Regions from separate parts of the Plantactinospora sp. DSM 117369 genome, predicted to be linked through region 1. Evidence: riboswitches for the same ligand, from Rfam matches in the RefSeq annotation. Region 1 holds a riboswitch; the other holds the start of a gene.
The links. Region 1 has a riboswitch for S-adenosylmethionine ahead of ACSMXO_RS02990 (aminotransferase class V-fold PLP-dependent enzyme). Riboswitches for the same ligand answer to the same signal wherever they lie in the genome.
Positions count from the first base shown of each region.

Region 2: linked by a shared signal. The riboswitch ahead of ACSMXO_RS15325 (ABC transporter substrate-binding protein) and the one ahead of ACSMXO_RS02990 (aminotransferase class V-fold PLP-dependent enzyme) in region 1 are both predicted to bind S-adenosylmethionine.

Region 1 covers NZ_CM132446.1:639,584-654,944, forward strand. Annotated here, with positions in the region: gene ACSMXO_RS02960 (S8 family serine peptidase) at 1-2,173, opposite strand, end outside; gene ACSMXO_RS02965 (winged helix-turn-helix domain-containing protein) at 2,236-2,586, opposite strand; gene ACSMXO_RS02970 (hypothetical protein) at 2,579-3,328, opposite strand; gene ACSMXO_RS02975 (glycerol-3-phosphate dehydrogenase/oxidase) at 3,468-5,297, shown strand; gene ACSMXO_RS02980 (FAD-binding oxidoreductase) at 5,377-6,771, opposite strand; gene ACSMXO_RS02985 (FUSC family protein) at 6,947-8,179, shown strand; gene ACSMXO_RS02990 (aminotransferase class V-fold PLP-dependent enzyme) at 8,181-9,500, opposite strand; SAM riboswitch class IV at 9,548-9,669, opposite strand; gene ACSMXO_RS02995 (PrsW family intramembrane metalloprotease) at 9,694-11,307, shown strand; gene ACSMXO_RS03000 (GroES family chaperonin) at 11,464-11,802, opposite strand; gene ACSMXO_RS03005 (AI-2E family transporter) at 11,867-13,201, shown strand; gene ACSMXO_RS03010 (ATP-dependent DNA helicase) at 13,260-15,361, opposite strand, start outside.
Region 2 covers NZ_CM132446.1:3,464,237-3,479,597, forward strand. Annotated here, with positions in the region: gene ACSMXO_RS15235 (fumarate reductase/succinate dehydrogenase flavoprotein subunit) at 1-1,439, opposite strand, end outside; gene ACSMXO_RS15240 (succinate dehydrogenase cytochrome b subunit) at 1,460-2,191, opposite strand; gene ACSMXO_RS15245 (LysR family transcriptional regulator) at 2,221-3,156, shown strand; gene ACSMXO_RS15250 (tetratricopeptide repeat protein) at 3,163-3,687, opposite strand; gene ACSMXO_RS15255 (DUF1707 SHOCT-like domain-containing protein) at 3,805-4,389, opposite strand; gene ACSMXO_RS15260 (hypothetical protein) at 4,436-4,642, opposite strand; gene ACSMXO_RS15265 (hypothetical protein) at 4,677-4,826, opposite strand; gene ACSMXO_RS15270 (helix-turn-helix domain-containing protein) at 5,135-6,001, shown strand; gene ACSMXO_RS15275 (DUF397 domain-containing protein) at 6,021-6,227, shown strand; gene ACSMXO_RS15280 (winged helix-turn-helix transcriptional regulator) at 6,403-6,756, opposite strand; gene ACSMXO_RS15285 (NAD(P)-dependent oxidoreductase) at 6,802-7,689, shown strand; gene ACSMXO_RS15290 (SgcJ/EcaC family oxidoreductase) at 7,757-8,278, opposite strand; gene ACSMXO_RS15295 (MarR family winged helix-turn-helix transcriptional regulator) at 8,400-8,927, opposite strand; gene ACSMXO_RS15300 (nuclear transport factor 2 family protein) at 9,278-9,682, shown strand; gene ACSMXO_RS15305 (CG0192-related protein) at 9,925-10,578, opposite strand; gene ACSMXO_RS15310 (cytochrome P450 family protein) at 10,703-11,908, shown strand; gene ACSMXO_RS15315 (amino acid ABC transporter ATP-binding protein) at 11,936-12,781, opposite strand; gene ACSMXO_RS15320 (amino acid ABC transporter permease) at 12,774-13,568, opposite strand; gene ACSMXO_RS15325 (ABC transporter substrate-binding protein) at 13,651-14,532, opposite strand; SAM riboswitch class I at 14,869-14,959, opposite strand; gene ACSMXO_RS15330 (ThuA domain-containing protein) at 15,100-15,361, opposite strand, start outside.

The sequences.
Region 1 (15,361 bases):
TCCCGGCCGCCGCGAGCGCCGAGGTGGCCGGCTGGAGGGTGTCCCGGGCGCAGCCCTCGATCGCCGGGCAGCCCCACGAGTTGCTGAGTACCTGGGGTGCCCGGTCCGGGCGGCCGCCGGTGAACGGGTCGGCACCGGGCGGGAACGGCGCCAGCATGAACTGGAGGCAGTCGAGGTAGCGCGCGGGGTTGCCCAGGTTCCGGTCGAGGTTCACGCAGCCGACCCACTCCGCTCCGGGCGCCACTCCGACCCGCTGGTGGCCGACGGCGGTGGCCAGGGTGTGCGTACCATGGCCGCCCAGGTCGGTGGGGGAGCGGGAGCCGTTCCACGGGTCGTACCAGGAGTCGTCACCGCCCCGGAAACCGGCGGAGAGCGCCGGGTGCCGGCCGTCCACACCGGAATCCGAACCACCCACCACGATGCCCGAGCCAGTGACGCCGAGCTGTGACCAGACCCGGTCCGCGCCGACGAGGCCGAGGTTCCAGCTCGGTACGGCCGGTGCCGGCTCGGCACCACGGCTCGGCGACCCGCTGGCCGGCAGCGGGCGCAACCGCTGGCTGACCAGTACCTGGTCGACGTCCGCCCGCCGGGACAGCCAGGCCCGCACCGCCGCGCCGCCGTCCACCTCGACCGCGTTGACCAGGTAGTACGGGGTGTAGTCCAGGTGCAGACGGTCCAGTTCCCGGCGCAGGTCCGCCTGGGACCGTTCGGCGGTCTCGACCAGTCGGCGGTACACCTCCCGACCCCGGGCCTGCCGACCGGCCGGGCCGGTCTGCGCCACCACCCCGGTCAGGTCCGCCTGCTCCCTGAGCACCACGAAGAGCCGTTCGCCGTGCCAGCCCGGGGAGCCGAGCCCGACGTACACCGCGCCGGTGGCGAGCAGCAGGACTCCGGACACGGCTGCGGCGACCGGGCGGCGCGGGGTGGCTGCGCCGGGGCGACCGAGGCCGACGCCGTACCCGATGCCGAGCAGCACCGCGATGGCGAGCGAGCCGGCGGCGGCGATGGCCGCCCAGAACGGCACGTCCCGGGCGGTGGAGAGCAGCAGCGTGATCTCCTCCGGATCGACCAGGGTCAGCGGCCCGGCGGCGGCGATGCCGACCAGCCAACCGACCGGGGCGGAGCCGACCGGCCGGAGCCCGGCTTCCGGCGTGCCGGCCCCGGCCGCCGACCGGGCCCGGGAGGTCACCCGCAGGGCGGCGAGCGCGAAACCGGCCGGCGGGAGGACGAGCAGCGCGCCGAGTTGCGCACCGGACTGGCCGATCCCGCCCGCGACCAGCGCCAGTGTCACTCCGGCCACCAGCCCGCCGACCAGGACCAACCGGGCCCCGCCCACCGGGCGCCCCGGGGCCGGGCCGCCGCTGCGGCTCGGGGCGGACCGCTCGTAACCGGCCCAGAAACGTCCATCCAGGACGGTGGCGGCCAGCCAGCCCACCGCGGCCGAGGCGAGCAGTCCGCACACCGTCTCCAGTGCGCCGCCCAGGGCGCCGACCCAGACCCAGGGCAGCAGCAGGGCGAGCCCGGCGGCCACGGCCAGACCGATCGCGGCCGGCTCCGGCCGGACCTGCGCTGCCCGGAGCCGCTCCGGTCGGCTGACGAGGCGTCGGATCAGCAGGGCGCCCAGTCCGGCCACCCCGGCCAGCCCGGCGAGATAGACCTCCGGGAGGGTGAGCGGTACCGCCCGGAGCAGCCCGAGCGTGCCGAGCGCGATCGCGCCGAGCAGCCAGGCGCGGCCGGCGGCCCGGACGGCCGGGGAGCGGGGCAGCGCGGCCAGCAGTCCGGCCGGTACCCCGACGAGCAGCGCGGTCACGACGCCGGTCACCGGCCACAGCCAGTCCTGCCGATCCAGGCCGGAGACGAGCAGGACCTGCTCGACGAGCCAGCCGACGGTCTGGCCGCCGGCGGTGACGCCGACCGCCCAGACTCCGACCAGCGCGGCGGCGACGACCGGCCAGACCCCGCCGCCGGCAACCGGCACCGGCCGGACCCGCGCTGCCGGCCACGGCGGGTGCGGCCCGCCGGACCAGGGTTGGTGCGGAACTGCCGGCCACGGCTGGTGCGGGGCCGGCGGCCAGGGCGGGGTGGGCGGGGACGGCGGGGTGGGCGGGGACGGCGGGGTGGGCGGGGACGGCGGGGACGGTTCGTCGGGCGGCGGTGGCGGACCATCCTGCATGTCCGAACAGTACGACGCCGCCCGGCCACCGCCGACCTCGGCCGGCTACGGTACGACGGCGTTCAGCTCTCCGGCTCCGGCTCGGCGGTGGCGTTGCGCAGTCGGCTCACCAGCTGCTCCAGCGCGGCGACCTCGGCACGCAGGGCGGCCCGGCCCTGCCGGGTGAGCCGCAGCCACGTGCAGGGCCGGCGTCCCTCGTACCCCTTGATCACCCGGAGCAGTTCGGCCTGTTCGAGGATGCGCAGGTGCCGGTTGAGGTTGCCGTCGGTCAACCCCAGTTCGTCCCGGAGGGTGGCGAACTTGCACTCCCGGGTCTCGCTGAGCACGGTGAGGATGCCGAGGCGCACCCGCTGGTGGACGGTGTCGTCCAGGGCCAGTGCCGGATGCGCCGGAGCCGGCCGGTCGTCAGGCATCGCGGACGTGTCTGGTGCGGGCCACGCGTACGGCGGCGAAGACGACGAGCGGCAGTGCCATCAGCACAAGGTAGTGCCCGGGCCGGAGCGAGAGTTGGCCGCCGAGTGAACCGGACTGGCCGCCGAGGATGTCGGTGACCCAGGGCGGCAGGTAGCCCAGCGGGAACGTGCCGCACAACCAGACCGAGAGCAGGGCGATCCAGATCCCGGCGGCGGCGAGACCCGGGCTGCGCTCGGCCCAGGCGAGTGCCAGTACGGCCACCGCGACCGGGAGCAGCGGGGTCAACAGCCCCGGCCAGAACCAGTCCGGTGCTGCGCCCAGCGCACCGGACGGAGCCTCCGTCTCCGGTACCGCCGCGAGGACCGCGAGCAGCAGCAGCATCCCGAGCCCGGCAGCGGCGAAGATCGGCCAGGAGACCCGCAGGCCGAGTCGCCGGGCGCGCAGGGTGTACCAGGCGGCGGCCGTGGCGACCAGCAGCGGGGTGCCGACGAACCAGAAGGCGTACGACAGGACCGGGTGCCGCTGCTCGTCGGGGAGTCCGGCCCAGTAGGGATGGTCGATGCGCAGCGCGGTCGGCTGCCCGAAGGGCATCCGGTAGAGGGCGATGCTGGCCAGCAGCAGTACGGCGACGGCGAGTGCCGGCAGCCACGCCCCGCCGTGGGTCCGGGTGCGGGTGCGACTGCGCAGCCGGTCCAGCTCGGCCAGGATCTCGGCGGGCCGTTCCTCGTCGGTGGAACTCATCGTCGCCTCCTCAACTTTGCATCAGCGCTTTACTCTGCGATGCAAAGTCTACGGCCGCTGTCAATCCTCCGCCGTCGACACCGCCCGAAGTGACACCCGGAAAGCCCGTGCCGGTCGCCGCTGCGGCTACCGTGGACAGGTGCGTGACCCCAACCTTTCCCGGAACACGGCCAGCCGGCTCTCCCCGTCCCGCCGCGCCGCCGACCTGCGCCGGCTCCGGAGCGAGCGGTTCGACGTACTCGTCATCGGCGGTGGGGTGACCGGCGCGGGCGCCGCGCTCGACGCCGCCTCCCGGGGGCTCAAGGTGGCCCTGGTCGAGGCCCGCGACTTCGCCTCCGGCACCTCCAGCCGGTCCAGCAAGCTGATCCACGGCGGGCTGCGCTACCTGGAGCAACTGGAGTTCCACCTGGTCCACGAGGCGCTGACCGAACGTGGCCTGCTCGCCACCCGGCTCGCCCCGCACCTGGTGCGCCCGGTGCCGATCCTGGTCCCGTTGCCGCCCGGCACCGGCCCGGCCGGGTTGGCCGGCCGGGCCTGGCGGCGCTCCTACTACGGCACCGGGGTCGCGGCGTACGACGCCTTCGCCGGGATCTTCGGCGGCGGGCGGGGGATGCCGCTGCACCGGCACCTCACCCGCGAGGGAGCCCGGCGGACCTTCCCCAGCCTGCGCGCCGACGCCATCGCCGGGGCCATCCGCTACTACGACGGGCAGGTCGACGACGCCCGCCTGGTGGTCACCCTGGCCCGCACCGCGGCCAGCCTCGGCGCGGCGATGGTGACCAGCGCCCGCGTCGTCGGCCTGACCCGGCAGGCCCGCGAGGTGACCGGGGTACGGGTCCGGGACATGGAGGCACCGCCCGGCTCCCCGGACGCCGAGTTCGAGGTACGCGCCCGCACCGTCATCGCCGCCACCGGGGTGTGGAGCGACGACATGTCCGAACTGCTCGGTGACGTCGGGGTGCGGCGCGGCCTGCGGGTCCGCGCCTCCAAGGGGGTGCACCTGGTGGTGCCCCGCTCGGCGATCACCGGCGAGGCCGGGCTGATCCTGCGTACCCCGACCTCGGTGCTCTTCGTGATCCCGTGGGGCGGGCACTGGATCATCGGCACCACCGACACCGACTGGCGGCTCGACCGGGCCCATCCGGCGGCCTCGGCCCGGGACATCGACTACCTGCTCGACCAGGTCAACACCGTGCTGGACCGGCCGCTCACCACCGCCGACATCGAGGGCGTCTACGCCGGGCTGCGCCCACTGCTCAGCGGCGAGGCAGACTCGACCTCCAAGCTCTCCCGGGAGCACGCGGTCTACGAGCCGATGCTCGGGCTGCTGCTGGTGGCCGGCGGCAAATACACGACGTACCGGGTGATGGCCGCCGACGTGGTCGACCGGGCCGCCCGCCGGCTCGGCGGGGTACGCCCGTCCCGCACCGCCGACCTGCCGCTGCTCGGCGCCGACGGCTACGCCGCGCTGTGGCGGGACCGGGCCGACCTGGCCCGCCGGCACGGCGTACCGGCCGGGGTGGTCGAACACCTGCTGGAGCGGTACGGCAACCTCACCACCCACCTGCTGGACATGGTCGACGCCGACCCGCTGCTCGGCTCCCCGCTGGCCGGAGCCCCGGAATACCTCGCCGCCGAGGTGGCGTACGCGGCCCGGGCCGAGGGGGCGCTGCACCTCGACGACGTGCTGACCCGGCGTACCCGGATCTCGTTCGAGACGCCGCACCGGGGCGTCGAGTCGGCCGAGCAGGCAGCCGAGATCATGGGCCGGGTGCTCGGCTGGGACGCCCCGGTCCGGGCCCGCGAGATCGAGCACTACCTCGCCCGGGTGCAGGCGGAACGGCAGTCCCAGCGGATGCCGGACGACGCCACCGCCGACGCCGCCCGGCTGGGGGCGCCGGACGTCCGCGGTTTCGCCTTCGACCGGGGCGCCGGCGCCGGCCTCGACGGGGTGGAGTTGCCCGGCTGACCGGTTCCGTGTGCCGCCGGTCCGGCAAGCCGGGGGAGCGCGGGGCGTCGCCGGGGCCGCCGGACGGCGGCCCCGGCGGTCACAGCACCTTGCCGGGGTTGAGCAGCCCGGTCGGGTCGAGCGCGTCCTTGACGGCCCGGTGCACCCGCAGGCCCACCGGTCCGATCTCCCGGGCCAGCCAGTCCCGTTTCAGCAGGCCGACCCCGTGCTCGCCGGTGCAGGTGCCGCCGAGCGAGAGACCGAGTTCCATGATCGCGTCGAACGCTCGCCGGCCCCGCTCCAGGTTCGCCGGGTCGGCCCGGTCGACCACGATGTTCGGATGCATGTTGCCGTCCCCGGCGTGCCCGACCACGCCGATCGGCACGTCGTACTCGGCGGAGATCCGGGCCACCCCGTCGAGCAGCGCCGCCAGCGCGTCCCGGGGTACGGCCACGTCGTCGATGACCAGCCCGCCGTTGCCGTCCGGATAGCTGTCGGCGGCGAACCGTTCCATCGCCGGGTGCGCCAGCCGACGGGCCGCCAGCAGCGCGGCCGCCTCCTCCGCGTCGGTGGCGGCGAAGACCTCGTCGGCGCCGCTCGCCGTGCAGACCTCGGCCAGTACCGCGAGGTCGGCGGCGGCCCGGGTGCCGGTGTCGGCGGCGGCCAGCAGCAGCGCCTCGGCGTCGGTCCGCAACCCCATCGGCCGGTACGCCTCGATCGCGCCGAGGTGGGTGCGGTCCAGCAGCTCCAGCAGGCTCGGGCTGAGCCCCCGGGCGGAGATCTCCGCGACCGCCCGGCCGGCGGCGGTGGTCGACGGAAAGACCGCGACCAGGGTCAGCGACTCCTCGGCGGCCGGGCGGAGCGAGACGGTCACCTCGGTGATCACCCCGAGGGTGCCCTCCGAGCCGACGAAGAGCCGGGTCAGGTCGTATCCGGCGACCCCCTTGGCGGTACGCCGTCCGGTGCGCAGTATCTCGCCGTCGGCCAGCACCACCTCCAGACCGAGGATGTACTCGGTCGTCACGCCGTACTTGACGCAGCACATCCCGCCCGCGTTGGTCGCCACGTTGCCGCCGATGGTGGACGACTCCCAGGAGCCGGGGTCGGGCGGATAGCGCAGGCCGTGCTTGGCGACGGCGCCGGCCAGGGTGGCGTTGACCACCCCCGGCTGGACCACCGCGATCCGGTTCACCGGGTCGACCTCGCGGATCTCGTCCATCAACACCGTGGAGAGCACCACGGCTCCGTCGACCGCGTTGGCCGCACCGGCCAGTCCGGTCCGGGCCCCCTGCGGTACCACCGGTACCCGGTGGGCGGCCGCCGCCCGGACCACCGCGACCACCTCCTCGGTGGTCCGGGGCCGGACCACCACGGCCGGCATGCCGGCCACGCAGAGGTCGGCCTCGTCACGCTGGTGGCCGCGGAGCAGGTCGGGATCGGTCAGTACGGCGGACTCGCCGAGCGCCGCCCGCAGGTCGTCGAGAAGATCCGGCATGCCTGGCAGGCTAGCCGCCCGGGAGTACGCCGACCACGGCCGTTTCCGGCCGTCCGGGGACACCTCGGACCACCGCCGTCGGCCGGCACAGTTGCCCTCCGGACGGGTTCGGCGGGTTCGTCAGTGGGTAGTCCCCGCCATGCGCTCCGTCCGGGACACCGTGGCCAAAACGCCCGTGGAGCTCGATCGGGAGCGGATCGCCAACCTGGCGAAGGAGTTCCGACAACGGTCCCGGGCCACCGTACGGGACCGCTGGCACGCCGTACGGTTCAACCTGGTGCTCGCCCTCCAGGCGGGGGTGGCGGCCGCGCTGGCCTGGGTCGGCTCGCACGAGTTCCTGGGCAACCCGTCGCCGGTCTTCGCACCGATCTCCGCGATCGGTACCCTCGCCTCCTCGGTCGGCCAGCGGCTCCGCCGGACCGTCGAGCTGATCATCGGTGTGGCGGTCGGCATCGGGCTCGGCGACGCCCTGGTCTTCGCCGCCGGCACCGGGCCCTGGCAGCTCGGCGTCATCGTGTTCCTGGCGATCGTGGTGACCATCTTCCTCGGCGGCGGTCCGGCGGTGGTGACCCAGGCGGCGGCGACCGCCGTGCTGATCGTGACCGTCGACATGCCGCACGAGGCCAACATCGAGTCGCCCCGGGTCATCGACGCGCTGATCGGCGGCTTCGCCGGGCTCGTGGTGATCGCACTGGTGCTGCCGTTGAACCCGTTACGTGTGGTGGACCGGGCGGCCCGGCCGGCGCTGGGCCGGCTCACCGAGGAACTCTCCGAGACGGCGGAGGCGATCAAGTCCCGGGACGCGCCCCGGGCGCAGGCCGCGCTGGACCGGCTGCGCGAGGTGGAGCGGCACCTCCAGGGCTTCGAGGAGGCGCTGGAGGGCGGCCGGGAGACGTCGATCCTGTCACCGGTGCGCTGGCACCGCCGGGGAGCGCTGACCCAGTACGTGGAGAGTTCCGAGTACATCGAGCACGCCGTGCACAACAGCGGGACCCTGATCCGGCGGGCGGTCACCGCGCTGGAGGACGATGAGCCGATCCCGGAGGAGATGTCGAACGCGGTGGCGCTGCTCGCCGAGGCGGTACGGCTGCTGCGCAAGGACCTCGGGCTCGGGGTACGCCCGGAGGCAGCCCGGGAGCAGGCGTTGCAGGCGATCGGCCAGGCCGGTCGGGCGTACGCCGAGGGCGTCGGGTTCTCCGGCAGCGTGGTGATCGCACAGGTGCGTACCACCGGCAGTGACCTGCTCCGGGCCACCGGCATCGAGCGGCTGGAGGCGAACCAGCTCGTCCGCCGGGCGGCGGGCGGGCATGCCGGCGAGGCCGCCGCGGAGGCCGCCCGGCAGCCCGGGACCAGAGCCTCGGACCGGCCCTCCGACACCCCCTCCTCGGAGGCGGGCCCCGCACGGTAGCTCAGCGGATGGCGGACAGGGCGGTGAGCAGCCGGTCGACCTGCGCGGCGGTGCTGCCCAGCCCGATGCTCGCGCGCAGTGCGGTCGGCGGCAGGTCGCGCCGCCCGCTCCGGGTCGCCGCCTCGGCGAGCAGCCGCCGGGCCAGCGGATGCGCACAGAACAGCCCGTCCCGCAGCCCGATCTGCCAGTGCTGGGCGAGGTCGGCCGCGACCGTCGCCGAGTCCCGGCCGGCGACCACGAACGACACGATGCCGACCCGGGGCGCGTCCGCGTCGAAGGTACGCAGTTCGACCACGTCCGGCAGGGCGGCGAGCCCGGACCGCAGCCGGGTGAGCAGGGCCTGCTCGTGTGCGTACAGCGCGTCGCGGTCCGCCTCGGACAGGGCGGCGCAGACCGCGGCCAGCGCCACCGCGCCGAGCAGGTTGGGGGTGCCGGCCTCGTGCCGGCCGGGCCCGTCGGCCCAGCGCACGTCATGGGTGGCCGCCCCGACCCCGAGAGTCGCCCCGCCACCGGCCAGGTACGGCGGGGCGGCGTCCAGCCAGTCGGCCCGTCCGGCCAGTACGCCGATCCCGAACGGCGCGTACAGCTTGTGTCCGGAAACGGCCACGTAGTCGACCGCCAGGGCGGTGATGTCCAGTTCGGCGTGCGGGGCGAGCTGGGCGGCGTCCAGCGCGATCCGCGCGCCGTGCCGGTGGGCGACCCGGGCCAGTTCGGCGACCGGCCAGCACTCGCCGGTGACGTTGCTGGCCCCGGTCACCGTGACCAGGATCGGTGCGCCGCCGCCGCTGCCCCGACGCAGTTCCCGCAGCGCCGCGTCGACCGCCCGGACGGCGTCCCCGGCCGAGCCGGGCACCGGCAGCCGGACCGTACCGGCGGGCCAGGGCAGCAGGTTGGCGTGGTGCTCGGCCGCGAAGGTCACCACCCGGGCGCCGGGCGGCAGGGCCCGGGCCAGCAGGTTGAGCGCGTCCGTGGTGTTGCGGGTGAAGACGACGTGGTCGCCCGCGCGTACCCCGAGGAAGTCGCCGACATCCTGCCGGGCCCGCTCGTACGCCAGCGTGCTGCGCCGGGAGAGCGCCCCGGCGCCCCGGTGCACGCTGCCGTACCAGGGCAGCAGTTCGGCCACCGCGTCGGCGGCGGCCCGCGCGCACGGCGCGGTGGCGGCGTAGTCGAGGTTGACCTGTCCCGGCACCCCGAGCACCCCGAGCGGTCCGGTCGCGGCGACCCCGGCCGCTGTGACGCCCGGCGTTGCCGGCGCGGTCGGCGTGGCTGGCGTGGCCGCGCCGGTCGGCCGGGCGGGGACGGAAACGAGGCTGGTGCTCATCGGGCATACCTCCGGTGTCCAGGGACCCCGGAGTCGGGCGGGAACGGGGTCCGCGCTTGCCCGGTGCGGACGTGCACCGAGCCCGGTCATCACCCGGGGCACCCCACCGCGAACCTCGACGAGGGTTGCCGGCCAGCAAGCCGGGGCTTGGACGCTGGCACTCGTGACCTGCCAGGAAGCATAGCCGGGCCGGATGTGGTCCGGCCCGGCTGTCCGGAGGAACTACGCTGATCACATGGCCGACACCCCGCCCGGTGCGGCGGCGCCCCAGCCGCCGTCGCCGACTCCGCCGTGGCCGCCCGCCCCGGCGCAGCAATTCCCGCAGCCGGCCGGCACCGCGCCGGAGGTGGCGCAGGGCACCGTGCCGGAGGTGGCGGCGACGTCCGAGCGGCGGAGCCTGGCCCGTCTGCTGACGGTGATCGGGGCGATCACGCTCATCGTCGTCTGCGCGGTGCTGATGGCCTGGGAGCTGGTGTCGCCGGCCGGGGTCACGCCGCCGCTGATCGGGCTGGCCGCGGCGGCGCTGCCGGTGCCGGTGCTGGTCGCCTGCTTCCTCTGGCTCGACCGGTACGACCCGGAGCCGGTCAAGTATCTCGCCTTCTGCCTGGGCTGGGGCGCGGCGGTCTCCACCTTCGCCGCACTGCGGACCAACACCTTCGCGGCCGACACCCTGGAACTGCCCCTCCCGGTGGTCGGGGTGCTGGTCGCGCCCTTCATCGAGGAGCTGACCAAGGCGCTCGGGCCGCTCCTGCTCCTGCTCTACCAGCGCCGCAAGTGGTCCGGGATCACCGACGGCATCGTCTACTGTGGCCTGTCAGCGGTCGGTTTCGCCATGGTCGAGAACATCCTCTACTTCGGCCTGCACGGCTATGCCGAAGGCGTCGACCAGTACGGCCCGGCCACCGGTGCGCAGAACGTCTTCGGCATCTTCATCCTGCGGGTCCTGATCAGCGGCTTCGCGCACCCGCTCTTCACCTCGATGACCGGGATCGGGCTCGGCATCGCCGTCCGGTCGGCCAGCCGCCCGATCCGGATCCTCGCCCCGCTCGCCGGCCTGCTGCTGGCGATGATGCTGCACGGCGCCTGGAACCTGGCCGCGACCCTCACCCAGCTCACCGGGGAGCCGCTGATCCTGCTCTACAGCTACCTCGGACTGATGGTGCCGATCTTCCTGGGCGTGGTCGGCCTGGCCGTCTGGGTCCGTAGCTGGGAGGGGCGGCTCACCCAACGCCGGCTCCCCGACTACGTGTCGACGGGGTGGCTCACCCCGCCCGAGCTGGCCGCGCTCGGCACCCTCGGCCGGCGGCACGCGGCCCGGCGCTGGGCCCGGCGGATCGCCGGTGACGAGGGGGTCAAGGCGATGCGGGCGTTCCAGATCTCGGCGACCCGGCTCGCCCTGCTCCGCGACGGGCTGGTGCGCGGGCTGGAGCGCCGGCCGGAGCGGCTCGCCGGGCGGCTCGCCGAGGAACGCCGGCTGCTCGACGCGATCCAGGCCGCCCGCAAGGTCTTCGTGGGGCGCGATCCGCAGGCACCGGCCGGCATCTGGGACGGCTCCCGATACCACCTGTCGTTCCCGGACGGCTCCCGCCGGAGCCTGCCGGCTCCGGCCGAGCCGGTGGTGCCGATCCCGGTGGTCCTGGTGGCGCCGCCGCGCCCGCTGGCTCCGGTCGGCCCCGGCTATCCACCCTCGGGATACGGCGGGCCGCCATCCCCTTACCCCGGCACACCGGGCCCGTACGGCGGGCCACCCGCACCCGCACTCGGCCCCGGGCCGGTCGGGTCCTGGCCGGACCCGTACCGGCGCTGAGCGGGTCCGCCTCGCCGGGACACTGAACCTTTTTCAACCTGAACCGCGCGGCGCTCGGGCACCGCGTCCGACCTTGCGGTCCGTCGGACCGCAAGGGGAGGTTGAAAAGGTTCACTGAGCGGGTCGGTCGTCAGTGGGCGCGGGCGGAACGGCGCGTCACAGGTAGAGGCCGGTGGAGTCGGTCTCCACCCGCCGGGCGGCCACCGCATGCACGTCGCGCTCGCGGAGCAGGACGTACTCCCGGCCGTGCAGTTCGACCTCGGACCGGTCGTCGGGGTCGAAGAGCACCCGGTCACCGGAGACGATGGAGCGCACGTTCGGACCGACACCCACCGCGGTCGCCCAGGCCAGCCGCCGCCCCATCGAGGCGGTCGCCGGGATGACGATGCCGGCGGTCGAGCGGCGCTCGCCCTCGCCGCCGTCCGCCCGGACCAGCACCCTGTCGTGCAGCAGGCGGATGGGCAGGCCGTTGTCGTTGTTTTCCTCGGCGGTCACGACCGGAACGGTACCGTGTGCCGCCACCAGGCAGGTTGGTGGCCGTCACCCCGCCGGCCGCACCGTGCCGGCCCGTGCTGGTGCGGCTACCGTAGGAAGGCCGATTCCGCCGTGGGAGGTGCGCTTGCGCCGTTTCGAGCAGCTACGAGCAAGGATCCGTAACGCGTATGCGTCCGGGCGGTCGTCGGGCTCGTCCGGGGGAGCCGGTCCGGTGCGGAGCCGTCCGGCGGCCGCGCCCGAGCCGGCGCCCGCGTCGACGCCGGCCGGGGGTGAACCGGTCGCCGACCTGCACCCGTCGACGTCGAGCCGGGACGACGCGGACGTACCGCACGCGCTGCGGATCGCCGCCGCCTGGTCGTGGCGACTGATCGTGATCGGTCTCGTCGCCTGGGCGCTGCTGCGGGTGGTCGGCACGATCCGGATCGTGATCATTCCGTTGGCGATCGCCCTGTTGCTCTCCGCCCTGCTGGCCCCGCTGGTCAGCCTGCTGCTGCGGGCCCGCTTCCCGCGGTCCCTGGCCACCGCGGTGGTGCTGGTCGCTGGCCTGGCCGCCGTGGTCGGCACGCTCACCCTGGTGGTCAACGAGTTCATCCAGGGCGTACCGGACCTGAGCCGCAACGCCACCAGCGGCATCCGGCAGATCCAGGAGTGGCTGAAGACCGGTCCGCTGCACCTGTCGGACAACCAGCTCAACTCGTACATCGAGCAGGGCGAGCAGTGGATCAACGAGAACACTCAGGCGTTGACCAGCGGGGCGGTCTCCACCGCCGCGACCGTGGCCGAGTTGCTCACCGGGGCGCTGCTGGTGCTCTTCGCCACCTTCTTCTTCCTCCGGGACGGCGAGAAGATCTGGCGGTTCCTCGTCCGGCTGCTCCCGCTGGCCGCCCGGTGGCGGGTCGACGACGCCGGCCGGGCCTCCTGGGCGACGCTGGTCGCGTACGTCCGGGCGACCGTACTCGTCGCGTTCATCGACGCGGTCGGGATCGGCATCTTCCTGGTGATCTTCGACATCCCGTTCGCGTTTCCGCTGGCCGCGCTGGTCTTCCTCGGCGCGTTCATCCCGATCGTCGGGGCCACCCTCTCCGGTGCGGTGGCGGTGCTGGTGGCCCTGGTCGACAGCGGCTGGGTGAGCGCGCTGATCATCCTCGGCGTGGTGATCGGGGTCCAGCAGGTCGAGGGGCACATCCTGCAACCGCTGATCATGGGTCGGGCGGTGGCGATCCACCCGCTCGCGGTGATCGTCGGCATCGCCGCCGGGGTGGTGCTGGCCGGCATCGTCGGCGCCCTGGTCTCGGTACCGCTGATCGCGGTGCTCAACACCGCGGTCCGTCGACTCGCGCACCGCCGGCCGCCGGAGGTGCCGCCGGACGCCGTGGTGGTCGCCGCGAAGGCCCCCTAGCGCGTAGTCGCCGCGAAGGCCGGTCGGTCCCGGTCGCGCCGGTCGGTGGCGGTCGCGGTCAGGACTTGCCGAGCCGCTCCAGGGCGCCCCGGGCGACCTCCGGCCGGGTGGTGTACCAGAACGGCGGCAGCGACTTCCGCAGGAACGCGCCGTACCCCCGGGCGGTCTCCAGCCGGGAGTCGAGTACCGCCACCACGCCCTTGTCGCCGGTCGACCGGATCAGCCGGCCGACTCCCTGGGCCAGGCGTACGGCGGCGATCGGCACGCTCACCGAGGCGAAGCCCGAGCCGCCCGACGCGTCCACGGCCGCGGCCCGGGCCGCCGCCAGCGGCTCGTCCGGGCGCGGGAACGGCAGCCGGTCGATCACCACGAGCTGGCAGGAGTCGCCGGGCACGTCCACGCCCTGCCAGAGCGACATCACCCCGAACAGGCAGCTCGCCCGCTCCTGCCGGAACCGGCGGACCAGCAGCGGCAGCGCCTCCTCGCCCTGGAGCAGGATCGGCAGGTCGGTACGGGCCCGGAGCAGCTCGGCGGCCTGCAACGCGGCCCGGCGGGACGAGAACAGCCCCAGGGTACGGCCGCCGAGCGCGCCCACCAGCCCGAGCAGTTCCTCACCGGCCGCCGCCGGCAGGCCCGAGGCGCTGGGCCGGGGCAGGTGTGCGGCGACGTAGAGGATGCCCTGGCGCGGGTAGTCGAACGGGGATCCGACGTCGAGTGAACGCCAGCCGGCGTCACCCCCCGACCCGTCCGCCTTGGCAGACCCCGCCTTCGAGGAGTCCACTTTCGAGGGGTCCGGTTTCGAGGCGGTGTCCCGGTGAGCGGCCCCGGGCTGGTCCTCGGCGCTCGGCTGCCCCGCCCGGGCCGCCCCGGCACCGGGTGGCGCCGCGTCGGGTCGTACGGTGCGCAGCGCCGCCGCCCGGGGGTGCGGACGGGTCGGATCGACTCCCGGGTCCGCCGGGGCGGCCAGCCCGAGGGCCCGGGCCACGGTGTCGAACCGGCCGCCGAGGGCGAGCGTGGCCGAGGTGGCGACGACGGTGCGGTCCTCGTACAGGTGGGTGGCGAGGGTGCCGGCCACGGAGAGCGGGGCGACGACCAGGGCCCGCCGGCCCGCGCCGCCGCCGTCCGGCTTCTCCACCCAGGCCACGTCGTGGTCGGCCTCCTCCAGCAGCCGCTGGGCGGTCTTCGACAGGTCGTCGAGTACGGCCTTGGCCTGCTGCTTGCGGACCGGGTCGGGATCGTCGGCCTTGACGTCGCCGATCTTCTCCAGTGCCGCCCGGGTCGCCGCGTCCAGCAGCGTGCACGCCTCGCGCAGCGGGGCCGGCAGCTCGCCGGTGATCCGCCCGGCCGGTGCCTCGGCGAGCCCGACCGCCAGCGAGTCGCCGGCCGCCACCAGCGATTCGGCCAACTCCGGGGTGAGCAGGGGCCGGCTCCGCCGGGCGGCCCGGTCGATCAGCTCCGGAATCAGTTCCGCCTGGGCCGCCGAGGAGACCCGGTCGGCCAGCTCGTGCGCCTCGTCGATCACCAGCAGCTTGTGCGGCGGCACGATGTGCCGGCCGGCGAGCATGTCGACGGCGAGCAGGCTGTGGTTGGTCACCACCACGTCCGCCTCCCGGGCCCGGGCCCGGGACGCCTCGGCGAAGCACTCGGTGCCGTACGGGCAGCGGGCGGCGCCGACACACTCCCGGGCCGGCATCGAGACCAGTCGCCACGCCTGGTCGTCGACGCCTGGGTCGAGCTCGTCGCGGTCGCCGGTCCCGGTCTCCATCGCCCAGTCCCGGATCCGCTCGATCTGCTTGCCCAGCCGGCCCGCCTCGCCGAGCCACTTCGTCCCGCCACCGCCCCGGCCCGGCGTGTCGAAGAGGGCGTCCTCCGGCTCGTCCTCTGTGGAGTTCTCCAGCCGGGCCAGGCAGAGGTAGTGGTGCCGGCCCTTCAGCACCGCGAAGGTCGGCCGCTGGCCGAGGACCGGGGTGACCGCGTCGGCCAGCCGGGGCAGGTCGTGGTCGACGAGCTGGGACTGGAGCGCGAGGGTGGCCGTGGAGACCACCACCGGGCCGTCGACGGTCAGCGCCGGGGCGAGGTACGCCAGCGACTTGCCGGTGCCGGTGCCGGCCTGCACCAGCAGGTGCTCGCCGGAGAGGATGCTCTCCTCGATCGCGGTCG
Region 2 (15,361 bases), 2.8 Mb from region 1:
TGCTCGTCGGTCAGCGGCTCGAAGGGTCCGGCCGCCAGGTAGTCGGCGATGGTGCTGGGCAGCACGAAATAGCCGTCGGCCAGGCCCTGCATCAGCGCCGAGGCGCCGAGCCGGTTGGCGCCGTGGTCGGAGAAGTTCGCCTCGCCGATCACGAACAGGCCGGGGATGGTCGCCTGGAGGTCGTAGTCGACCCAGAGCCCGCCCATCGTGTAGTGCACCGCCGGATAGATCCGCATCGGCACCTCGTACGGATCCTCGCCGGTGATCCGCTGGTACATCTCGAAGAGGTTGCCGTACCGGTCGGCGATGGTGGACCGGCCGAGTCGGTCGATCGCGTCGGCGAAGTCGAGATAGACGCCGAGCCCGGTCTGCCCGACGCCCCGACCGGAGTCGCAGACGTTCTTGGCCGCCCGGGACGCGATGTCCCGGGGGACCAGGTTGCCGAAGGACGGATACATCCGCTCCAGGAAGTAGTCCCGCTCCTCCTCCGGGATCTGCCGGGGCGGACGGTCGTCGCCGGCCGCCTTCGGCACCCAGACCCGGCCGTCGTTGCGCAGCGACTCGCTCATCAGGGTCAGCTTCGACTGGTGGTCGCCGGAGACCGGGATGCAGGTCGGATGGATCTGCGTGTAGCAGGGGTTGGCGAAGAGCGCGCCCTTGCGGTGCGCCCGCCAGGTGGCGGTGACGTTGCAGCCCTTGGCGTTGGTGGAGAGGTAGAAGACGTTGCCGTAGCCGCCGGAGGCGAGCACCACGGCGTCGGCGAAGTCGCACGTTATCTCGCCGGTGACCAGGTCCCGGGCCACGATGCCCCGGGCCCGGCCGTCGACGACGATCAGTTCCAGCATCTCGTGCCGGCTGTGCATCTCGACCCGGCCCTGCCCGATCTGCCGCTCCAGCGCCTGGTACGCCCCGAGCAGCAACTGCTGGCCCGTCTGGCCCCGGGCATAGAAGGTGCGCTGCACCTGGGCGCCGCCGAACGAGCGGGTGTCGAGCAGGCCGCCGTACTCCCGGGCGAACGGTACGCCCTGGGCCACCGCCTGGTCGATGATCTCCACCGAGACCTCGGCGAGCCGGCGTACGTTCGACTCGCGGGAGCGGAAGTCGCCGCCCTTGACGGTGTCGTAGAAGAGGCGCTGGATCGAGTCGCCGTCGTTGCGGTAGTTCTTGGCGGCGTTGATGCCGCCCTGGGCGGCGATCGAGTGCGCCCGGCGCGGGCTGTCCTGGTAGCAGTATGACTTGACCCGGTAGCCCTGCTCGCCCAGCGTCGCCGCGGCCGACCCGCCGGCCAGCCCGGTGCCGACCACGATCACCGTGAGCTTGCGCCGGTTGGCCGGGTTGACCAGCTTGGCGGCGAACCGGCGGCGCTGCCAGCGGGTCTCGATCGGCCCGTCCGGTGCCTTGGTGTCGGCGATCGGCTCGCCGATGGTGAAGAGGTCCAGCCCGTTAGTGGGGTTCATCGTCAACGCACCAATCCCGCGATCACCGCGAAGGGGACGACCAGGTATCCGGCGCAGAGCGCGACGGCGAAGCCGAGCGAGATCGCCCGGGCCCGGGCCTCGCCCCGGGGAGTCTGCTGACCGAGGCTGCGGAACGCGCTGAACATCCCGTGCCGCAGGTGGAAGCCGAGCGTCACGATCGCGACGGTGTAGAGCAGGGTGACGTACCAGCGTTCCGGGGCGAAGTCGGCGGCCACGTTCGCGTACGGCCGGCGCGGGTCGCCGACCGGGTTCAGGTCGCCGGTGGTCAGGTCGAGCAGGTGGTAGACGACGAAGAGCGCGATGATCACCCCGCCCCAGCGCATGGTCCGGGCCGCGTAGCTGCCCTGCACCTTGGGGCGGTGCGCGTACCGGACGGGTCGGGCCGCCCGGGCCCGCCGGGCCAGCACGGTCGCCGACCAGATGTGCGCGACCAGGGCGATGCCGAGCACCGCGCGTTGGATCCACAGGTACCAGGTGTCCGGCAGCACGGGGGCGCCGATGGTACGCAGCCAGTGCGCGTAGTGGTCGAACGACTCGGGACCGAAGAAGATCTTCAGGTTGCCGAGCATGTGCGCGATCAGGAAGAGCACCAGCAGGATGCCCGTCACCGCCATCACGGCCTTGAGGCCGATGCTGGACCGGATCGGCGACCGCGTCGAGGTAGCTGTCACCTCACAAACGCTAGGAGACCTCCGATTAGTCGTCCAATGCATCGAAGCCTCAGAGACGATAGCTGTAGGCTATGCATGTGCAGCTCCACCAGTTGAGATACTTCGTGGCGGTGGCAGAAACCCGGCATTTCACTCATGCCGCCGACAATGTCGGGATCACCCAGCCGTCGTTGAGTAAGCAGATTCACGCCCTGGAGACCGATCTCGGCGCCCCGCTCTTCGAACGGGTACGCGGCAACATCGGGCTGACGGCCGCTGGCGAGGTGCTGCTGCCGCTCGCCGAGCGCATCCTCGCCGACGTCGACACCGCCCGCCGCGAGGTACAGGAACTCGTCGGGGTCCGGCGCGGCCGGGTGCGCCTCGGCGCCACCCCCAGCCTGGCCACCTCGCTCGCCCCGGCGGTGCTGCGCCGGTTCCGGGACGCCCACCCCGGCGTCGACCTGCGGGTGGAGGAGAGCGGTTCGCAGGACCTCGTCCGCGACCTGCTCCGGGGCGAGCTGGACCTGGCGCTGATCATCCTCCCCGCGACCGGTGCCGACCCGGCGCTGATCGCCGAGCCGATCCTCCGGGACAACCTGGTGGTCGCCTCGCTCAACCCGCTGCCGATGACCGACTCGGCCGGCACCATGCACCTCACCGACCTGCGCCACCAGCCGCTGGTGATGTTCCGGCAGGGCTACGACCTGCGGGACGTCACCCTGCGGGCCTGCCGGGAGGCGGGCTTCGAGCCGTCGCTCGCGGTGGACGGCGGCGAGATGGACGCGGTGCTCAGCTTCGTGGAGGCGGGACTCGGCGTAGCCCTGGTGCCGGGCATCGTGGTGGCGCGGCGGCCGAGGCTCTGGGTCACCCCGCTGGCCCCGCCGGGGGTGCACCGGACCATCGCGCTGGCCCGACGCCGGGAGCCGGAACCCACGCACGCGGCCCGGGCGTTCCGGCGGATCCTGCTGGAATCCATCGGTACGGCCGCCGCGAACTCGACGCTGCCGGCGGGCGTCACGCCGTACTGACGCCGGCTATTCCGGCTTGGCCTCGGGGCTGATCAACAGCCGCGCGTAGTTCGCCATCGAGCGCTGGTAGCGAGGCAGGTGCGGGGCGAGCGCGCCGACGGCGACCGACACCGCCTCGCGCTCGCGACCGGTGTCGGCCAGGCAGAGCGCCAGCACCGCGCTGATCGCGTCGCCGAGACCCCGGGTCGGCTCGTCCAGCGTCGCCGGGTCGATGTCGCGCTCGGCCTTCAGCAACGTGACCGCGAGCTCAGCCTGCCCGATGTTCCGCAGCGAGCTGGACATCTGGATCACGGCCCGGCGCCGCCGGTAACCGGAGAGCCCGTGGTCGAGCGCCCACCGGTAGAGCGGTACGGCCCGGTCGGAGTGCCCGGTCGAATCCCACGCGCAGGCCCGCTCGAACGCGCCGACCGGGTCGTCGTCGGGCAGTTCCGTCGCCAGACTGTCGATCAGAGCACGGAAGTCGCCCTCGCGGTCCTCGTAGTCGTCGATCGACGCCCACGCCTCGGCGACCCGCCGCTCCCAGTCCTGCATCGACGCAGACTCGCAGAGCCGCCCGGTTGAGCCGCCGTCGACTCCGTCTCTGTGTTACCTGAGCCACATCTGCCGGGTTGCCTGTCGCGGACGCGTCGAGGGCCGTCGTCGACCGCGCTACCAGCGCCAGCGCCAGAAGCGGCGCTCGTAGCGGACCACCAGCGTGCCGGCGGCGGTGCTGCCAGTGACGACGATGTGCGGGGCGGTCGAGCCCGGTTCGGGCGTGGACGGCACCTTGGCCGTCGCCGTGCCGGCGCTCGTGTTGACCCCGTCGATGTTGGCGGTCGCGCCGGCTGGCAGCACGATGGTCGTCGAGCCGGCCTGGGTGGCGAGGTTGATGTCGACCACCCGGTGACTGATCACGGCGTGCCGCAGGTCGAGCTTCACGCTGCCGGCCTTGCTGCGCACCACCAACCGCCGGGGTACGGCCCACCGGCCAGAGCGCTTGATCTCCCCGGCGAAGCTGGTCAGCTCGACGACCTCGTCGGGTGCGACGGCCGGGGCGGTGGCCGGCAGGTCGGCGACGAAGGGCTCCACGTCGCCGTCGGTCCGGGCCCGCAGCACCCCGTCGACGCGTTCCTCGAACTCGGGCAGGGTCAGCCGGCCCTCCGCGACCGCCGCGCTCAGCCGGGCAATCACGGCCTCCCGCTCGGCGTCGGATATGCGTACCGCCCGTTTCGACGGGACCACGTCGCCACTCACCTGACCAACACTACGGTTCGGTCGACAGGTATAGAAGCCCGGCGGTTCAGTCCGGCGTATCTGGTGCTCCGCGCGTTCCCCGCGTCCGCGTCTCGGGGATCGGTTGCGCGGCCTTCGCGTCGTCGATCGGGTCGAGTAGTTCGGTCAGGGCCAACAGGGCCTCGACCGTCATGTTCCGCCGCCACGCCGTCTCGGTCATCATCCGCATAGCCGCGTAGAAGGGTTCCTGGTGGGTCAGTTCCTCCAGGCTCATGAGCGACTCCTTCCTGCCGATCCGGTCACCAAGATCAGGGCCGGGCGCGATGCTGACCGGCCAGTTCGGACGTGGTCGTACCGCAGCGTGGACACCAGCGGGACTTGACCTTGAAGGCGAAGAGCCCGGCACTGAAGCCGAGCAGTGTGCAGCCGACGACCGTGCAGAACAGGCGCAGCAGCATGGCGGCCTCCTGGATGGAGGGATGCCAGGCGGCTAGTGGCCGCCCGAAGGTCTGTCCGGCATCCCGGGAGCGGGACATCCGCCCGAGGGGCGGAGCGGCCACGGCGCGCCCCAGCGGGGGAAGGTGCGCGGCGCGCCGTGGCCGGTACGGGCCAGTCGATGCGTGACCAACGCCGTACCGTGGGTCATGTTGCTGGAGCGTCATGCACGAACGCAAGGCTTGCGAAGCCTCCGCACTGTTCACATCGCGCGGCTTTTCCATTGCCTTGCAAACGCAAGCCACATGAGACTGGAGAGGAGCGAAGGAGCATGAACGTGGCGGCACGAAAGCAACCGCCGACCGTCAGACTGCGCCGACTGGCGGCGGAAATCCGCGCACTGCGACACGGCGCCGGGCTCACCCGTGAGGATGTCGCCGAGCGGACCCACATGAACCCGGCCACCCTCTGGCGCCTCGAAACCGCGCGGGCCCGTCCCCAGCGCCGAACCTTGCTCGGGTTGCTCGACCTTTACGGCGTCACCGATCCAGAGCGCCGGGCCGAGCTGGTCGATCTTGCCAAGGACGCCGGACAGTTGGGCTGGTTGCAGGCGTACGAGGACCAGTTGCCCGACGAATACAGCACCTACATCTCGTTCGAGTCCGAGGCCCAGTCGGTCCGCAACTACGAGTCGCTGTTCGTCCCCGGCCTGCTCCAGACCGAGGCGTACGCCCGAGCCGTCACTGCCGGACTGTTGCCGGGCGGCACGGAGGCGGAGGTTGAACGGCGAGTCGAGGCGCGGCTCAGGCGCCAGGAGTCGATCAGCAAGGCCGAACCGCTCAAGGTGTGGGCGATTCTCGATGAGAGCGTGTTGCACCGCAAGGTCGGCGGGGCGGCAGTGATGCACGACCAGTTGCAGCACCTTGCCAAGCTCACCAAGCTGCCCAACATCACCGTTCAGGTACTGCCCTACGAGGTCGGCGCGCACCCGGGCATGTATGGCGCATTTGCCGTCATGAGTTTTCCTGATCCGGCCGATTCCGACCTGGTCTACATCGAGAACCGGGTCAACGCACTGTTCCTCGAACGCGACACCGACATTGCCAGTTACACCGATCTCTTCGAGCACCTACGGGCGGCAGCGCTCAATCCGGCGGCCTCGGTCCGCTTGATCACCCGTGCCGCCGAGCAGGATTGACGGGAAGGAGGTGAGGAAGATGTACGACTTCGATCTGACCGATGCCAGGTGGCGTACGAGCAGCCGCTCGGGAGCCAACGGCAACTGCGTCGAGGTTGCCGACAACCTCGGGGCTGTTGTCGCGGTACGGGACAGCAAGGACCGGTCCGGTCCGGTGCTGACGTTCCGCCCGGCTGCCTGGACGGCCTTCACGGCGTCACTGAGGAACGGGGCGTCTTCCGTCTGACCGTCCGGAACGCGGGGTCGGCGGCTCCTCCGAAATCGCGGGAGGGGCCGCCGCCCGCGCCACCGCGAGTAGCCACTTTTTTGTGCGTACTTGTCGGTCCGGGCACGCTGGACGAGTCTGGTCGTGGGCGGTCGGACGGCCGCCCGGTCCGGATCGACGGGAGGTCGGCGGTGTATCAGGACGCCGACGACTGGGCGGCGTGCAGCCTGTCCAGGCGGCGGTGCCCCCAGTCGGAGAGCGGCGCCAACGCCTCGGCGAGGTCGCGGCCGAACGGGGTCAGCGAATAGACAGTCTTCAGCGGCAGCACATCGTGCACCTCCCGGTGCACCAGCCCGTCGCTCTCCATCTCGCGTAGCGCCTGGGTCAGCACCTTCTCGGTGAGGCCCGGCAGCCGCCGGCGCAGTTCGGCGGGGCGGTGCGGGCCGGATTCGAGCAGCCAGAGCAGCGAAGTCTTCCACTTGCCGTCGATCACGACGATCGCGGCGGTCACCCCGCAGACGTTCAGATCCCGGGCACGGCTGCGCGTCATCTACGTCCTCTTTACCCCAGTTCGCACTAACTCAGGAGTACAAGCATGTCCTCGCACCCCGAACAGCCCGCTGTCACGGTACTCGGTCTCGGACCGATGGGCCGGGCCCTGGCCGGCGCGTTCCTTGCCGCCGGTCTGCCGACCACGGTCTGGAACCGGACTCCCGGCCGGGAAACCGCCCTGGTCGAGCGGGGCGCGATCGGCGCCGGCTCGGCGGCGGAAGCGGTCGCCGCGAGCGATCTGACCGTGGTCTGCGTGGTGAACAACGACGCGGTGGACGCCATCCTCCGGACCGACGCCGTCGCCGACACGCTCAAGGGTCGCACGGTGGCGAACCTCAGCGCGGACACTCCGGACCGGGCCCGGGACGTCGCGGCCTGGGCAGCCGAGCACGGCATCGGCTACCTGGACGGTGCGATCATGACGCCGACCACCACCATCGGCACTCCGCACGGGGTTTTCATCCACAGTGGTCCGAGCGATCTCTACCAGCGGCACCGGCCGGCACTGGAGCGGCTGGGCGGCACCCACACCCACGTCGGCGAGGAGATCGGCCGGGCGGCGGCGTACGACATCGCCCTGCTGGACATCTTCTGGACCTCGATGGCGGGCTGGGCCCACGCGGTGGCGGTGGCCCGGGCGGAGGGGATCAACGCCCGGGATCTGGCGCCCTTCGCCATGGGCATCGGCGCGATCCTGCCGCCGATCTTCGAGGGTACGGCGGCGCAGGTGGCGGACGGCAGCTACTCCGGCGAGGACAACCCGATCACGTCGGCGGCCTCGACCATGGCGCACATCGTGCACACCTCGGAGGCGCACGGGATCGACGCCAGCGTGATGCGGGCGGTCGAGGGCCTGACCCGCCGGGTGATCGGGCTGGGCCACGGCACGGACGGCTTTCTCCGGGTCGCCGAACTCCTCGGTCGCCGCTGAGGCGTGTGCCGAAGTCGGCGCCGGGGCCGTTCGACCTGGCGGACCAGCTTCGATTCAAGGCACACCCTTACTCGCCGGCCTGGACGCGGGTGTTCTGGAAGGCCGCGATCAGCCAGCCGTCGGGGCCGTTGGTGGCCACGAAGGTCTGGATGGAATCCTCGCCCATCGGAGCGATCTTGCCCCTGGTGTGGAAGATCGCGACATCGGCGGAGAGGAAGCGCAGGTCGACGATCCGCGCTTCGACCTTGCTGTTCTTCAACACACCGTCGAACGCGGGCTGAAGCAGGTCGACGATCGCCTGCCGGCCGGCAGCATGGGTGCCGCGAAAGTCGATCAGATCGGCGTCGGCGGTGTGGTACGAGGCGTACGCTGCGGCGTCACCCCGCGCCCACGCCTCGTTGATCTTGTCGAGCAATCCCCGAACCTCGGTCTCGTCGGCTCCGGACGCCGCTCCCGCGCCGACACTCGCAGACGGTGGCACCGACCTGTTCCGCTCTCCACCGTTGTCCGAGCCACAGGCGGCCAACGCGGCCACGGCGATGACCGATGCGACGACGAACTGACCGAACCGGAAGCGTCGTACGTGCATGACTGTCCACCTCCATTGACAAGTAGCGACGGCTTCTGCCGTCTGCCGCTCAGTCAAGCGATTCGCTGCTGCAAGCAGCAAGTTCTTGCAGCAGCTATCCGGGGTAGATCAGGGTGCTCCCCTAGCGCCCTCCGGGAGACTCGTCAGCGGGCGGTCGCCGGGCCCGGCGCCCCCGGGTGGCGTGCTGCCGGCCCCCGGTACGCAGGTTGACAGTCTCGGCACCGGCATCCCGGCGGCCCTGCCGCAGGAACTCGAGCAGGAACCGCAACTCGGCGTCGGAGTACTGGCTGATCTGCCGCTGCCAGCGAACGTTCAGCCGCTCGTAGTACCCGGCGACCCGCGCGACCTGCTCCGGGACCACATGGATCACGACCCGCCGACGGTCCGCCGGATCCGGCTCCCGCCGCACGTATCCGGCACGTTCGAGCCGGTCCACGAGGCGGGTCACCGCACTCGTGGTCATTCCCATCAGATCGGCCAGCCGCCTGACCCCGGCCGGTCCGGTCTCCAGCAGTGCGGCCAGCCCGTGCACATCGGAAACCGACAGGTCGAGCTGATGAGCGACCGCAACCTGAAATCGCACCGCGGCGGAGATGTAGCGCGGCATCTCCTCCACCAACCCACCGATCAGCTCATCCCGGCCCTCCACCGTCCACCCCTTCCGACTCCGGCCGCATGGCCATCGCCTCGACCGTAACGATCAAACGACAACCAGCGCAGTCCGGCGTACCAGCGGAAGTGTCGCGCACGCCGGTGACACGACGTAGCCGACAGCCGACCGCGCTGATCGCGGAGAGGACGTCTCGCCGAGGATGTTTCCGGCGATCTTGGTGTAAGAGCACTGAAAGGTCGGCGAAAGGCAGGGATGCGTATAAATAGCTGGGCAGTTGGGCCGCTTGACGTCGAGCGGTCCGCACAGCCCACTCTCCTCCTGGCGGGGCGGTGCGGGGAGATGGTCGTGGGCGCCCGGGCCGGACGACGGTCGGTAGGCTGGGGAGAGTGACCCTCACCCACCGGGAACTCTTCGAACGGTACGTCTACGCCGGTGCGATCAGCCGGGACCCCGAGGCGACCGCCGCCCTCTTCACCGACGACGGTGAATACGAGGCACCGCTGGTGCCGGAGGGTCATCCGCTGCCGCGCCGGCTGGCCGGCCGGGAGGCGATCCGGGCCGGCATGGGCGCGTACCACCGGGAGCCGGCCTACCAGGGTACGGTCGACATGGCGGAGTCCGGGTACGTACTGCACGACACCGCCGATCCCGACGTCTTCGTCGTCGAGATCGACACCGCCCTCGTCGGGCCGACCGGGCAGCGGACGACCATGTCCCTGGTGCAGATCTTCCGGATCCGCGACGGCCGGATCGCGAAGCTCCGCGACTACTTCCCGCTCCCACCACAGTGAACCTTTTTCAACCTGAACCGCGGGGCGCTCGCGCCCCGCGTTCGACCTCGCGGTCCACCGGACCGCAAGGGGAGGTTGAAAAAGGTTCAGCCGTCCGGGGGCGCGTGGCGACGCTCGGCCCGCAGCCGAACGGTCGACGTCGGCGCTCGGCTTCGCCGCCCGTGCAGAGTTGCACAGCCCGGAGGGCAGGGCCGGACTGGGGCCACCGAAGGTCCCGCCACGACCGGCTCGGCGGCCCGGGCTCAGCGCGGGACGGCGTAGGCCAGCGGCAGTGGGGTCGGCTGGCCGGGCCAGGTGGCGGTCAGTGTGGCGCCGATCGGCGTGACGCCGGTCAGCACGTCATCCCCGGCTCCGGGGCGGCGGGCGACGGCGAGTTCCACGGCGTCCGTGACGATGGTCGTGTGCCCGTCGTCCTCGACCACCCGACGGATGACGTGCACCGACGGCACGGTGCTGCCAGGGGTGCCGCTGCCGGTCACGGTCATGCTCGGCTCGCGGCCCTCGCGTACCCCGTCGACCTCGAAGAACTCCTCCGCCTGACCGCCGCCGGTGACGATCGCGCCGGCCAGTGCGCTGGCATAGACCGGGTCGCCGCAGGCGTCGTACACCCAGCGGCGGCCGAGCACCGAGTGCTCGGCGGTGCCGATCAGCCAGTCGTCGCCGCCGGGCAGGGGTCCGGCGCGGTAGCTGAGCGGAACCTGGTGCACCGGCCCGTCACCGGACCTGACGAGCATGGTCTCGATCCCGACCGCTCCGTCCGGGTCGTCGAACCGGAAGCTCGCGACGCGGACGACGTGGGCGGGGGCAGACCCCTGGTACCAGCGCCGGCCGGGCAGCCAGTCCGCCAGGAGTTCGAGTTTGCCGGGATGTAGTTGGGCCCGGTGCAGCAGCGCCATGCACAAGATCGTAGCCCGCTCGGGCCGGAGATTGGCCGGCGGCGGGGCCCTGTGCACGGCGCCGACGGTGGCAGCATAGGAGGTAGCCCGGATCCGCTCCGGCTGCCGGGCGTCCACTCGTCGGATGGGGGAGACGATGTCGACCGCCGTTGCCAATCCGTTCGGATCCACCGCCGATCTGCACCGGGTGCTCGCCGAACTCCGCCGGGACAGCCCCGTCGTGGAGGTCGAACTGCCGACTGGCGCCACCGCCTGGGTCGTCACCCGCTACGAGGACGCCCAGCGGGCGCTGAGCGACCCCCGGCTGGCCAAGACCACCTCGGCCGGCGGGTTCAGCTATCGGGGCATGCTCCCGGACGACGTGGCCCGGGCGGTGGGCCGGCACATGCTGGCGCAGAACCCGCCCGACCACACCCGGCTGCGTCGGCTGGTCTCCGGGGCGTTCACCGCACGTCGGGTGGCCGCGCTGCGCCCCCGGATCGAGGAGCTGGCCGAGCAGTTGCTGGACGGCATCGCCGACGCCGAGCAGGTGGACCTGATCGATCGCTTCGCCTTCCCGCTGCCGATCCAGGTGATCTGCGAACTGCTCGGGGTACCGGCCGAGGACCAGGCCGACTTCCGGAGCTGGACGGACGCGATCGTCACCGGCCCGATGAACCCGGCCGGGCTGCCACCCGCGCTGACCGCGATCGTCGGTTACATCCGTACGCTGCTGGCGGCCAAGCGCGAGTGCCCGGCCGACGACCTGCTCTCCGCGCTGATCGCCGTGCACGAGCAGGGCGACCGGCTCACCGACGACGAACTCGTCTCGATGGTCTACCTGTTCCTGATCGCCGGGCACGAGACCACGGTCAACCTGATCGGCAACGGCATGCTGTTGCTGTTGGCCGAGCCGGAGCGGTGGGCCCGGGTGGTGGCCGAGCCGGAGCTGCTGCCCGGGACGATCGAGGAGGTGTTGCGCTACGAGGGCCCGGTGCAGAACGCTTCGTTCCGGACCGCGATCGAGCCGGTCGAGCTGGGCGGCCGGACCATCCCCGAGGGCGCGTCGGTGCTGGTGGCCCTGCTGTCCGCGAACCGGGACCCGGACCGGTTCCCCGAGCCGGACCGGCTGGACCTCGACCGGCCACCCATCCCCAACCTCGCCTTCGGGCACGGCATCCACTACTGCCTCGGTGCACCGCTGGCCCGGCTGGAGGGGCAGATCGCCTTCGGCGCCCTGGCCCGCCGGTTTCCCGACATGCGCCTCGCGGCGCTGCCGGAGGAGATCGGCTGGCGGTCCAGCCTGCTGCTCCGTGGCCTGTCGGCACTGCCGGTCAGGCCGCGCGGCTGACCGGGGCCGTTCGGGCGGCTGACCGGGTCACAGCACCTGGGAGAGGAACTGCCCGAGCCGAGCGCTCCGCGGATCCTCGAAGAGCTGCGCAGGCGGGCCCGCCTCGACCACCCGGCCCCGGTCGAGGAAGACGACCTGGTCGGCGACCTGCCGGGCGAAGCCCATCTCGTGGGTGACGACCAGCATCGTCATGCCCTGGCCGGCCAGCTCCGCCATCAGCGAGAGCACGCCCTTGACGAGTTCGGGGTCGAGCGCCGAGGTCGCCTCGTCGAAGAGCATCACCCGGGGCGACATCGCCAGTGCCCGGGCGATGGCCACCCGCTGCTGCTGGCCGCCGGAGAGCCGGCCGGGTCGGACGTCGGCCTTGTGCCGCAGTCCGACCAGGTCGAGCTGGCGCAGCGCCAGCTCGGTGGCCTCGTCCCGGGAGAGCTTCTTGAGCTGCCGGAGTGCGAGCGTGACGTTGCGCAGCACCGTCATGTGCGGGAAGAGGTTGAACTGCTGGAAGACCATGCCGATCCGCTGGCGCAGCGCGTCCGGGTCCTGGTCGAGCACGCTCACGCCGTCCAGCAGTACGTCGCCCCGGTCCGGCTCCAGCAGCCGGTTGACGACCCGCAGCAGGGTGGACTTCCCGGACCCGGACGGGCCGATGACGCAGGCGGTCTCGCCCCGGCCGATCTCCAGGTCGATGCCGCGCAGCACCTGGTGCCGGCCGAACGAGAGGTGTACGTCCCGGGTCGCGACGCTCACCGACTCGTACCCGGGACCGGTCCCGTCCCCGGTCGAGCCGGCCGGAGTCGGCGAACCGACGGGCGGTGTGGCCCCGACGGCCGACGCCGACCGGATGGATGCGGTCGGACGGAGAGACTCAGGCATGCCGGGTTTCCCTTCCACCGGTTGGTAGCGCGGTCTCGCCGGCCAGCGCCACCGGATCGTCGGAGTCGGATTCCGGGCCACCGGCCCGGCCCTCGCGCAGCCGCCGGTCGACCCAGTTCACCAGGTGGGTCAGCGGCACGGTGATGACCAGGTAGAACAGCCCGGCGAGCAGCAACGCGGACTCGTTGCCGGTGTTCGCCGCGTAGTCCTGGCCGATCCGGAACAGTTCCCGCTGGCTGGCCACCAGGCCGAGGAAGTAGACCAGGCTGGAGTCCTTGATCAGTGCGATGAGCTGGTTGACCCAGGCCGGCAGGACCCGGCGTACGCCCTGCGGGATGATCACCAGGCGCATGGCGGCGCCGTGCGACAGGCCCAGGGCCCGGGTCGCCTCCAGTTGGCTGGCCTCCACGCTCTGGATGCCGGACCGGAAGATCTCCCCGATGTACGCCGCCGCGATCAGCGACAGCGCCAGGATGCCCAGCGGATACGGGTTGGGACCCCACCAGGCGAGCCCGAGGGGCGCCAGCCCGACCCCGATCAGCAGGATGGTGACGGCGGCCGGCAGCCCCCGGAACACGTCGGTGTAGATCCGGGCCGGCCAGCGCAGCCAGCGGGTCCGGGCCAGCCCGGCCATCGCCAGCAGCATGCCGAGCAGCGTCCCCAGGATGGCCGAGAGCAGCGCCAGCAGCAGCGTGTTGGGCAGCCCGACCGTGAGCATCTCGGGCAGTGCCTCGCGCATCGACTCCAGGTCGAAGAAGGTCTCCCACAATGTCGCCAGGGTCTCCATGGCCTCACCTGTCTCGGGGTCCGGAGCCGTCGGCCGACCACGCGGTGCGACCGGCCGACGGCTGTCTGCGGTGCTGGCCGGGTCAGCTCGCCGGGGTGGCGGCCGGGCTCGTCGGCCCGGCCTTGACCGGCGGGTACGTCACCGTGCCGCTGCCCGGCTTGAAGCTGGCCGGCACCGGCCGCCCCGGGTAGTACCGCTCCTGGAGGCGGGTCCAGGTGCCGTCCTCGATCACCTGGTCGAGGGCTTTGTCCAGCGCCTCGCGCAGCGGGTCGGCGCCCTTGGCCACCGCGAACGCGGTCGGCGCCGAGCTGAGCTGCTTCTCGGCCAGTACGATCTTGCCGCCACTCTCCTGTGCGGACTTCTCGCCGATCTCGGCGGGCGCGATCCAGGCGTCGGCGGTCTTCGCCTTGAGCTGGTTGATCGCGCCGTTGTAATCGGGTACCCGGACCGGGTCCAGGCCCTCCTTGGTGGCGTAGTCGTCCTGTACGGTGCCCTGCACCACGACCACCCGCTTGCCCTTCAGCTCGCCGAAGCTCCTGATCGGCGAGCCGGCCGGTACGTCGAGTCCGAAGTAGCCGAAGTCGTACCCGTTGGTGAAGTCGACTGTCTTCTTCCGCGCCTCGGTGATGGTGATCGACGACGAGCCGGCGTCGAACTTGTGGTTGTTGACCTGGGCGAGCAGCGCGGAGAACTCGGTGCCGACGAACTCCACCTTGAGGCCCAGCCTGCCGGCGACGGCGGTCATCAGGTCGTTGTCGAAGCCGGTGAACTTCCCGTCCTTCAGGTAGACGTTCGGCGGGGCGTCGGTGAGCGTGCCGACCCGCAGGGTGCCGGGTTGCAGCAGGTCGTACGGGTTGTCGGCGGCGTCGCCGGAGGAGGAGCCGCCGCACGCGGCGACCGCGCCGAACAGCGCGACGGCGGCGACTCCGGAGAGGAGACGGGTGGCGAGAGTATTGATCCGCATTGTACTGAAACTCCAGGAAATATCCGGCGACGATGGGCCGACAACTGCCCCGACCGGTCAGGTCACGAGCAGTGCAGGACGACGTCGCTCAGGGGGTGCTGACGAGATGGTCGGATGCCGCCGACCGGCGGTCGCGGTCAGGCTGAGGCCCGACGGGTCGGGCTGAGGCCCGACGGGTCAGGCTGAGGCCCGACAGGTCAGGCTGAGGCCCGACAGAGCGCCGAGGCCCGACAGAGCATGGTGCTGGTCCGGCAGAGGTCGACGTGTCGACGCCACCGGTGCCAGGTGACATGCAGCCGGCTCGCCCGCCCGGCTTGGATGCTGCGCACTGCGAAACCTCCATCGGTCCTGGCGGTAGCACCCGCACCCACGTGGGGGGTTGCTGCGACGTCGACGAGCCAGGTCTCTCGGTCGCTCTGGATGGCCGGTGATCAGCCTACTCAACCGGGGCCCCGACGTTCCAACTGGTCAGGGCCGGGATGGCTGTGGTGCTCGCCACCTGTTAGTGCCGAGGGAGGACATCCGGGTCCGGGTGGGCCGCCACCGCACGGCCCACCCGGTGATCCGTCAACTGACCGTAATCGTAAGGTGACTCGACATGGTCGCCCCGGCGCTGTCGGTGACGGTCAGCCGGGCGGTGTAGGTGCCCGGCCGGGCGTACGCGTGGGTCGCCGACGCGCCGTGCACGACCGGAGTGTTGTCGCCGAAGTCCCAGGCGCGGTCGGTGATCGTCCGCCCGGCCGCCGCGGTGGCCGTACCGGTGAGCGCCACCGACAGCGGCGCGGTCCCGGTCCGTGGGGTGGCGGTGACCGAGACGCTGCCGCCGGTC